One region of the Massilia sp. X63 genome, then DNA from elsewhere that is predicted to be linked to it. Evidence: predicted binding sites of a transcription regulator. Region 1 holds the regulator's gene; the other holds the start of a gene.

What was found. Region 1 encodes NrdR, which represses ribonucleotide reductase genes. Its sites were predicted from a motif close to CACNANATNTNGTG; they were not measured.
Region 2: AB3347_RS05155 (ribonucleoside-diphosphate reductase subunit alpha) is a predicted target of NrdR. The motif match lies at 2,303-2,316, and genes of this name have one in related genera.

Annotation. Positions count from the first base shown of each region.
Region 1 is NZ_JBFTEF010000001.1:85,634-90,830, forward strand. Features, by position in the region: gene ybgC (tol-pal system-associated acyl-CoA thioesterase) at 1-30, opposite strand, end outside; gene AB3347_RS00380 (SDR family oxidoreductase) at 279-1,025, opposite strand; ZMP/ZTP riboswitch at 1,173-1,288, shown strand; gene glyA (serine hydroxymethyltransferase) at 1,386-2,633, shown strand; gene nrdR (transcriptional regulator NrdR) at 2,696-3,154, shown strand; gene pilV (type IV pilus modification protein PilV) at 3,335-3,868, shown strand; gene AB3347_RS00400 (PilW family protein) at 3,865-4,803, shown strand; gene AB3347_RS00405 (hypothetical protein) at 4,812-5,197, shown strand, end outside.
Region 2 is NZ_JBFTEF010000002.1:223,465-228,661, forward strand. Features, by position in the region: gene AB3347_RS05155 (ribonucleoside-diphosphate reductase subunit alpha) at 1-2,074, opposite strand, end outside; gene AB3347_RS05160 (sigma-54-dependent transcriptional regulator) at 2,589-4,055, opposite strand; gene AB3347_RS05165 (PAS domain-containing sensor histidine kinase) at 4,071-5,197, opposite strand, start outside.

The DNA.
Region 1 (5,197 bases):
CCTGACTGTCCAGTCAAAAGCTAAAGGCATTTCCCCTGCCATTAAATGAAAATAGGAAACATTTTACGCGATTTTTCTCCTCCTTATGTACGCTGACGAACGTAAGGAGGGAATCGGTTCGGGCGTGCCTTTACTAAAAGCAGTGTTGATGCGCAGTAGTAGACGTGAAACATAGCCGAAAGGCCAATTACTGTAACACTTTCTCACAATTGCTGAGTGCTCGATACATGAGGGCAACAAAGTGTCGAGGCGGACAGCCTTGCGGCCGCATCCGGGAATCAGCTGCGCTTGATGGAAAAAGGCGAGAAGCCCTGGCAGGTCGGCATCAGTTCGATGCTGTTGACGTTGACGTGCGGCGGCAGGGTGGCGATCCAGTAGGCGGTGTTCGCGATGTCCTCGGCCGTGAGCGGCACCGTGCCTTCGTACACCTTGGCGGCGGCCGCATCGTCGCCCTTGAAGCGCACGTTGGAGAATTCGGTGCCGCCGCACAGGCCCGGCGCCAGGTTGGTGGCGCGCACCCCGGTGCCGACCAGGTCGGCGCGCAGGTTCAAGGTGAATTGCTCGACGAAGGCCTTGGTGGCGCCGTAGACGTTGCCGCCCGGGTAGGGGTAGTGGCCCGCCACCGAGCCGAGGTTGATCACCAGGCCGCTGCCGCGCGCCACCATGCCCGGCAGTACGGCGCGGGTCATGGTCACCAGGCCCTGGCAGTTGGTGGCGATCATGGTGTCCCAGTCTTCCAGCGGCACTTCGTGCGCCGGCTTGGTGTTCAGCGCCAGCCCGGCATTGTTGATGAGCACGTCGATGTCGCGCCAGCCTTCCGGCAGTCCGGCCAGCGCGGCCTCGATCGAGGCGCGGCTGGTAACGTCCAGCGTGACCGGCAGGGCAGCTTCGCCCAGTTCGCTTGCCAGTTCGGCGATACGCTCGGTGCGGCGCGCGGCCAGGATCGCGCGGTGGCCGTTGCGGACGAAAATGCGCGCCATCGCGGCGCCGAAGCCGGCCGAAGCGCCGGTGATGAAGACGATCATGGTGGGTCCTGGAGAGCAGAGGAGCTGAAAATTGTAGCCGAAATGGCTACCAGCCTGCTGGCGCCGCATTGCGCGCCCGGGAGCTTGCAAAGCAGACAGCACTTTTCTTGCCCTAAGGGGCCCGGATCACATACAATCTTCTCAATTTACGTCTCACGTAACTGGCGAAACACCGTGCGCTGCGCTCCTTTGCCGCGCCCGGCAAAGGTGGACACCCACCGGGGAACGTGAGATGCCATTCGCCGTTCGCCTGGGCAGCCACCAACGGTACGTGTCGTATCGCGGGCTGCCTGTGCGCCTGCCGGTCCCGCCACTTACGCGCTGCCCGTTGCCTGGTATTTCTCTCGATTGGAGTTTTACATGTTTGCCAAAGATCATACGCTCGCCAATATCGACCCGGAACTGTGGGATGCCATCCAGAAGGAAAACGTTCGCCAGCAAGATCACATCGAACTGATCGCTTCGGAGAACTACACCTCGCCGGCGGTGATGGAAGCGCAGGGTTCGCAACTGACCAACAAGTACGCCGAAGGTTACCCGGGCAAGCGCTACTACGGCGGCTGCGAATACGTCGACGTCGCCGAGCAGCTGGCGATCGACCGCCTGAAGCAGCTGTTCGGCGCGGAAGCCGCCAACGTGCAGCCGAACTCGGGCTCGCAGGCCAACCAGGGCGTGTTCTTCGCCATGCTGAAACCTGGCGACACCATCATGGGCATGTCGCTGGCCGAAGGCGGCCACCTGACCCACGGCATGGCCCTGAACATGTCCGGCAAATGGTTCAACGTCGTTTCCTACGGCCTGACCGAGCAGGAAGACATCGATTACGAGGCCATGGAACGCCTGGCGCGCGAGCACAAGCCGAAGATGATCATCGCCGGCGCGTCCGCTTTCGCGCTGCGCATCGACTTCGAGCGCTTCGCAAAAATCGCCAAGGAAGTCGGCGCCTACTTCATGGTCGACATGGCCCACTACGCCGGCCTGATCGCCGCCGGCGAATACCCGAACCCGGTGCCGCACGCCGACTTCGTCACCTCGACCACGCACAAGTCGCTGCGCGGCCCGCGCGGCGGCATCATCCTGATGAAGGCCGAATACGAGAAGCAGATCAATTCCGCGATCTTCCCGGGCATCCAGGGCGGTCCGCTGATGCACGTGATCGCCGGCAAGGCAGTCGCCTTCAAGGAAGCGCTGTCGCCCGAGTTCAAGGAATACCAGAAGCAGGTGGTCAAGAACGCCGCCGCGCTGGCCAACACCCTGACCGAGCGCGGCCTGCGCATCGTGTCGGGCCGCACCGAGTCGCACGTGATGCTGGTCGATCTGCGTTCGAAAGGCCTCACCGGCAAGGAAGCCGAAGCGGTCCTCGGCCAGGCCCACATGACCTGCAACAAGAACGGCATCCCGAACGACCCGCAGAAGCCCTTCGTCACCTCGGGCATCCGCCTGGGCAGCCCGGCCTTCACCACCCGCGGCTTCAAGGAAGAAGACGCGGTCAAGGTGGGCCACCTGATCGCCGACGTGCTGGACAACCCGCACGACGCCGCGACCATCGAGCGCGTCAAGGCGGAAGTGAAGCAGCTGACCGACAAGTACCCGGTCTACGCCAAGTAAGAAGCAACCCTGGGCCGCGCAGCGCATGTTCTTGTGCGGCCCATTTTGAAGCATCCGGCGCCATGAAATGTCCGTTCTGCCAGCACGAAGATACCCAGGTCCTCGACACCCGCGTGTCCGAGGAGGGGGACGCCATCCGGCGGCGCCGGCGCTGCGCGAAGTGCGACAAGCGCTTCACCACCTACGAGCGCATCGAACTGTCGATGCCGATCATCGTCAAGAAGAACGGCAGCCGCACCGAATTCTCGTCGAACAAGCTGCGCGACAGCCTGATGCTGGCGCTGAGGAAGCGCCCGGTCGCGGCCGAAGCCATCGACACCGCGGTCGCCACCATCGAAGAAAAGCTTCTCACCAGCGGCCGGCGCGAGGTCGACACCGGCTATGTCGGCGAACTGGTGATGCAGGAACTCAAGCGGCTCGACAAGATCGCCTACATCCGCTTCGCCTCCGTCTACAAGAACTTCGAGGACTTGGCCGAGTTCCAGGAAGCGCTGGCCGAAGTGGGCCACCCGCGCAAGTAATTTTCTCTAAGTAAGTCCCGCAGGCCTGCGCCCATCGCGCCGTCCCACGATCCCAGCAGTTCCCCGGACACGATTGCGCCAGCTCACGGCTCGCCTTTGCTCGCCTGATAACTTCGCAGCTCGCAGGTGGCGGTCCGTATCGGGGCGCCGCCCGATTCTCGATGCCGACAGGGGAGGAATATGGTGCGCAAGCGAGTGCAGGCAGGCTGGCACGGATTCACATTGGTCGAAGTGCTGGTCGCGCTGTTCGTGCTGGCCGTCGGCATCGTCGGGGCGGGCGCCACGCAGCTGAGCGCCGAGCGCACCCGCCAGCAATCGGCGCTGATGTCCGAGGCGGCCCAGCTGGCGGCCGCACTGGGCGCGCGCATGCAGGTCAATCCCGCGGTCGCCGGCTTGCCCGACGGCGCCAATCCCTATCTGGCCTTCGCCTACGATGCTGCAGAGGGCGCGCCCGCGTCCGACGCGCACTGCTTCGGCAGCGCCGGCTGCTCGCCGTCCCAACTGGCCGAGTTCGACCTGCACGAGATCCGCCAGGCTGTCCACGCGCACTTCCCGCGCGGCCGCATCGCCGTGTGCCGCGACGGCGCGCCCTGGGACGGCGGCGCCAGGCGCTATCGCTGGCATTGCGACGGCGCTGCCGGCGCGCTGCCGGTCGTCAAGCTGGGCTGGCAGGGCACCGGCGACGCCCCCGGCTATGTCGGGGTGATCCGATGAGTATCCCTATGCTGCGCCAGCGCGGCATGACGATCGCCGCGCTGCTGGTCGCGATGACGATCGGCCTGGGCGTGCTGCTGGCCGCCGCCAGCCTGTTCATCTGGGCCAACCGCGCTTTCGCCTCGCAGGCGGAAACGGCGGCGATGGACGAGGCCGGACGCTACGCGCTGGAAGCGATCGCCCGTGCGGTCAGGCAGTCCGCCGCAGCCGACTGGGAGGGTAACGGCGGCGGCCCCGATCCGGCGGCGCCTGCGCGCCTGGCCGGCCTCGATGCGCACAGCGTCAGCAAGGCCGGCTTCGGAATCGACGGCGCCAGCGGCGCGAACGCCGTCAACGGCAGCGACGTGCTGGCGGTGCGCTTTCCGGGCACCGGCGCGCCGCCCAACGGCGACGGCACCACGCTCGACTGCGCCGGCTTCAGCGTGCACCGCAACGAAGAGGGCTGGAGCATCTTCTACGTGGCCCGCAATGCGCAGGGCGAGTCCGAGCTGCGCTGCAAGTACCGCGGCGCCGGCGCCTGGTCGGCCGACGCCGTGGTGGGCGCGGTCGACGGCTTCCAGGTGTTGTATGGGCTCGACGGCGACGCCGACGGCGCGCCCGAGCGCTACGTGAACGCCACCGCGCTGGCCGAGCTGGATGCCGCGCTGGCGCTGGCCGGCGCCAGCGCGGCCGAGCGCGAAGCCGACCTGCGCCGGCGCACGCACTGGAAGCAGGTGGCGAGCGTGCGGGTGGCGCTGCTGCTGCACGGACCGGCCAGCAGCCTGGCCGGCGCACGCGATGCCGTCTACGACCTGTTCGGGGGCGACTACGGCGCGCTGGCGGGCGGCGACGATGCCGGCACGCGCCTGGGCGAAGACGCCTTGTCGGGCGCGGATGCGCCGCGCTACCGCAAGGTGTTCGGCACCACGATCGCGCTGCCGGCGCGCAGCCGCTGAGGGCCAGCATGAAGACCCCGACCCGGCAGTCAAGGCCACCGGCGCGGCAGTGCGGCGTCGCGCTGCTGGCCGCTCTGCTGCTGATGCTGGCGGTGCTGGCGACCAGCATCGCCGGCGCGCGCACGGCCACCAGCGGCGCCCGTGCCGCGGGCCATGAGCGCGACCGGCTGCTGGCCCTGAGCGGCGCCATGGCGGCGCTGGTGGATGCCGAGCACGACATCGAGGGCGGGGCCGACCCGGCCTCGGCGCGCGCCGCGGCGCTGGCCGGCGCCACCGCGGACGCATTCGCCGCCGGCTGCCATGGCGGCGCACCCTACGAGGGCCTGTGTGCGCATGCGCTGGACGCCGGCGACATCTTCGTCGCACTGGCGGACGAAGCAGGGCCGGCGGTCGC
Region 2 (5,197 bases), on a different contig from region 1:
CGTAGTAGCAGACCGCTTCCATCGACTTGTCGGCGAATTCGACTGCCTTGCTTGATGCGAACGGCACGCGCATCATGTGCAGGCAGTCCTGGTGACCCATGATGCCCATGCCCACCGGACGGTGGCGCAGGTTCGAATTGCGCGCCTTGTCCACGGCGTAGTAGTTGATGTCGATGACGTTGTCGAGCATGCGCATCGCGGTGCGGATGGTCTTTTGCAGCTTGGCGTGGTCCAGCCCTTCGCCCTTCATGTGCTGCGGCAGGTTCACCGAGCCCAGGTTGCAGACGGCGATCTCGTCGGCGCTGGTGTTCAGGGTGATCTCGGTGCACAGGTTCGACGAGTGCACCACGCCGACGTGCTGCTGCGGCGAACGGATGTTGCACGGGTCCTTGAAGGTGATCCACGGGTGGCCGGTCTCGAACAGCATCGACAGCATCTTGCGCCACAGGTCGAGTGCTTCGACCTTCTTGTACACGGTCATTTCGCCGCGCGCGGCCTTGGCTTCATAGGCGACGTAGGCTTCTTCGAAGGCCTTGCCGACCTTGTCGTGCAGGTCCGGGGTCTCGCTCGGCGAGAACAGGCTCCAGTAGCCCTTTTCCATCACGCGCTTCATGAACAGGTCCGGAATCCAGTTCGCGGTGTTCATGTCGTGGGTGCGGCGGCGGTCGTCGCCGGTGTTCTTGCGCAGGTCGAGGAATTCCTCGATGTCCATGTGCCAGGTTTCCAGGTAGGCGCAGACCGCGCCCTTGCGCTTGCCGCCCTGGTTTACCGCCACGGCGGTGTCGTTGACCACTTTCAGGAACGGCACCACGCCCTGCGACTTGCCGTTGGTGCCCTTGATGCGCGAGCCCAGTGCACGGACCGGGGTCCAGTCGTTGCCCAGGCCGCCGGCAAACTTCGACAGCAGCGCGTTTTCCTTGATGGCGTCGTAGATGCCTTCCAGGTCGTCGCCGACGGTGGTCAGGTAGCACGAGGACAGCTGCGAGCGGCGGGTGCCCGAGTTGAACAGGGTCGGGGTCGAGCTCATGAAGTCGAACGACGACAGCAGGTTGTAGAACTCGATGGCGCGCGCTTCGCGGTCGGCTTCGCGCAGGGCCAGGCCCATCGCGACGCGCATGTAGAAGGCCTGCGGCATCTCGATGCGGGTTTCGCGCACGTGCAGGAAGTAGCGGTCGTACAGGGTCTGCAGGCCGATGTAGCCGAACTGCAGGTCGCGGTCGGCGACGATGGCCTTGGCCAGGCGCTCGAGGTCGTAGGTGCCCAGCGCTTCGTCCAGCAGCTCGTTCTGGATGCCCTTGGCGACGTACTGCGGGAAGTAGGTGATGTATTCGGCGGCGGCGCCGGCTTGCGGCACCTCTTTGCCGAACACTTCCTTGCGGATGGTGTGCAGCAGGATGCGCGCGGTGACCTGGCTGTAGGCCGGGTCTTTTTCCATCAGGGCGCGGGCGGCCAGGATGGCCGACTTGTGCAGCTCCTCGACCGGCACGCCGTCGTACAGGTTCTTCAGGGTCTCGGCGACGATGGCGTCGGCGTCGACGTGCTTTTCCAGGCCCGAGCAGGCGGCGTTGACCAGGGCGTAGACGTCGTTCACGTCGAGCGCGCGGCGCTGGCCGCCGTCGACCACATTGATCTGCGGTGCGGCCACGGCGGCGCCACCAAGCGCTTCCTTGGCGGCCTTGCGCTCTTCCATGCGCTTGGCGCGGTACAGCACGTATTCGCGCGCGACGTCATGCTCGCCCGAGCGCATCAGCGACAGTTCGACCTGGTCCTGCACGTCCTCGATGTGGAAGGTGCCGCCGTTCGGCTGGCGGCGCACCAGCGCGGCCACCACGTTGTTGGTCAGCTGTTCCACCAGCTCGCGGATGCGGGCCGAGGCGGCGCCCTGCCCGCCGGCGACGGCGAGGAAGGCCTTGGTCATCGCGACCGAGATCTTGTGCGGCTCGAAAGCGACCACGGCGCCGTTGCGGCGGATGACACGGTAGTCACCGCGCGCAGCGATCTCCGCCGGAGTGGCAGTGGCCGACGCGCCGGGTGCGACGTGCGGATTGATCGAAATGTCTTGTGCTGTTTGCATTGAGCCTCCAGTGGGCAGCCGAACCTGCCGTGGTTTGTCTTAGCCGGACTTGTCAAGCCGACAAAATTTTAAGCAAAGCGATACCCCGCCAGATGGAACTTCTTACTGGCAACCAAGCAAGAGCGCAATGCGGCAGGGTAGAAATCGCTGTTGAATCAGTGGCTTGCGGAGCAAGCTTCAAGTCGAACCTGAACGGCGGTCAAACTCTAGTTGCTTCCGGTTCAGTACCACTACATCTAGTGTTCGATCTTGAGATGAGACTAATTGTAGTACCTGACCTAGGTCAGGGCAAGTGAATACCTTCTCAATTTTTTTTGTTTTTTTTGGTGCATGGGCTTGACAACCCAGCTTCAGCCAAACGACGGGCAGTATGCGGTGAGTGAGCGCTAACCTTGTTCGGGAAGCCTGCACAAGACTTCATCAGCGCCATGCGCGCCGCATTGAAGCGCTGCATTTTGCACTGGCGAAAAGACAACATGATGACATGGCCGGTCTTGCTTTTGCAGGGCAAACCTCAGGCGTTGTCGTCCGGCGCGCAGATGTCCAGCTTCTGCATCTGGTAGCGCAGCTGGCGCACGCTGATGCCGAGCAGGCTCGCCGCCTGGGTGCGGTTGAACTGGGTCTGCTGCAGGGCGCGCCCGATGATGTCGCGCTCGACCTGTATCAGGTATTCGGGCAGGTTGCCGGGCAGGCCGTTCGGGCCGAGCAGCGACAGGGCCTGCGGCGCCGGCGCCGCGGCCGCCTGCGCGGCGGGCGCCGGTTCCCGCCCGGACTCGGGCGTCGCGGCTTGCGCCGGCGCCGATGGCGCCGCGGTGCGCGCCTGGCCCTCGCCCGGCCGCGCCGCCTTCAGCGACAGGTCGCCCACCTGGATCACGCCGTCGTTGGCGAAGGCCAGCGCCCGCTCCAGCACGTTTTCCAGCTCGCGGATATTGCCCGGGAAGGAATATGCGCGCAGCGCCTCGAGCACGCCCGGCCCCAGCGCCGCCTGTCCCGGCCCGGCCAGGCGCGCCAGGATCGCGTCGGCCAGCGGGGCCAGGTCGTCGATGCGTTCGCGCAGCGGCGGCAGCGACAGCTCGATCACGTTCAGGCGATAGAACAAATCCTGCCTGAACCTGCCCTGCTCCACGCACCTGGCCAGGTCCTGGTGGGTGGCGCTGATGATGCGCACGTCCACCGGCTCCTCGCTGGTGGCGCCGATCTTGCGCACGCGCCGCTCCTGGATGACGCGCAGCAGCTTGACCTGCATCGGCAGCGGCAGGTCGGCCACTTCGTCCAGCATCAGGGTGCCGCCGTCGGCCGCCTGGAAGAAACCGTCGCGCTCCTCGGCGGCGCCGGTGAAGGCGCCCTTGCGGTAGCCGAAGAACTCGGCCTCCATCAGGGTCTCGGGAATGGCGCCGCAGTTCACCGCCACGAAGGGCTTGCCGGCGCGCGAACTCTGGGCGTGGATCTCGCGCGCGGCGAGTTCCTTGCCGCTGCCCGATTCGCCGGTGATCGAGATCGGCGCGTTCGAGCGCGCCAGCCGGCCGATCTGGGCGCGCAGCGCCGCCATCGCCGGCGAGTCGCCGATCATGCGCGAGCCGGGCGCGGCGCCGTCCGGCCGGGCCGCCGGAGCATCGAGCAGCTTCAGGGCCGAGCGCACCATCAGGCGCAGCGCGTCCAGCGCCACCGGCTTGGAGATGTAGTCGAAGGCGCCCGCCTTGAGCGCCACCACGGCGTTCTCGGCGCTGCCGTAGGCCGTGATGACGGCGATCGGCGTGCCCTTGTGCGAGGCGCTCACTTCGCGCACCAGCTCCAGCCCGAGGCCGTCGGGCAGGCGCATGTCGGTCAGGATCAGGGCGTAGTCGTGTTCCTCGACCAGGCCGCGCGCCTGGCGCAGCGTGGCGGCGCTGTCGACGTCCAGCCCCATCTTGAGCAGGGTGATCTCGAGCAGTTCGCGCAGGTCGGCTTCGTCGTCGACCACCAGGATGCGGGGTGCGGTCATGGTTCTCTCTGTCTGTCAGGCAGCCTGGCCTTCGCGGGCCGGCTGCGAAAAGCTGATCACGAAGCGTCCGCTGGCGCGGCGCGGCCCCATGGCGGCGTCGAAGCGGTATTCGTAGTCGAGCTTCGCGTCGTTGTTCAGGCACAGCTCGCGCGCCAGGTACAGGCCCAGCCCGGTGCCCTTGCTCGAGGTCGTATAAAACGGCTCGAACAGGTGGGCGCGCACTTCGGGTGTGATGCCGGGGCCGTCGTCCTGCACGTGCAGCTCGATGCGGCCGGCGGCGTCGCGCGCCGGAAAGATGCGGATGCTGGCGGGCGCCCGGCTGGCATAGCGGATCGCGTTGCCCAGCAGGTTGAGCAGCACTTCGTGCAGGTGCAGCGGATCGAAGCGCACCGTGTTGTCGCCGGCGTCGCCGACATGGACTATATCATCGGCCAGGTCATGGGTTTCGCAGAATTCGGCCTTCAGCTCGGCGAGGAAAGCCGCCAGCCGCAGCGGCTCGCCGTTCGGCTGCACCTTGCGCGACAGCTGCAGGATGTCCTCGACCATGCGGTTCACGCGCGCCACGTTGTCGCCCATGATCTTCAGCAGGCGCACCTCGGCCGGGCCGTGCAGGTCTTCGGCCAGCAGCGCGGTGGCGTGGCCGATCGCCGACAGCGGATTGCGCACCTCGTGCGCGATGCTGGCGGTGAGGCGCCCCATCGAGGCCAGCTTGAGCTGCTGCGCCTGGTTTTCGATGGCGCTGACGTCCTGCATGAACACCACGCTGCGCCCCAGCGCCACGTCGAGCGTATCGACGCGCGCGAAGCGCAGCTTCAGGTGCACCGGCTGGTCGCGCCGGCCGCGCAGCGGGCCGGCCTCTTCGTGATAGGGCTTGACGGTGACGAAGGCGGCGCCTTCGGCAGGCGCGCCTAGCCAGTCGGCGAAGGCCTGGTCAAGCGGCTCCAGTCCCGGCGCCTCGCCGAGCCGGAAGGCCGCCACCTCGCCCTCCAGGCCAAGCATGCGGCGCGCCGCCGGGTTGCCGGTAAAGACCGTGCTGTCGTCGCCCACCACCAGGATGCCGTCGCCGACGTCGGCGATCACGATGCCGTTGATCGCCTGCTGGACCCGCAGGTCGGCGCCGCGCTGCGCCGCCAGCTCTTCCT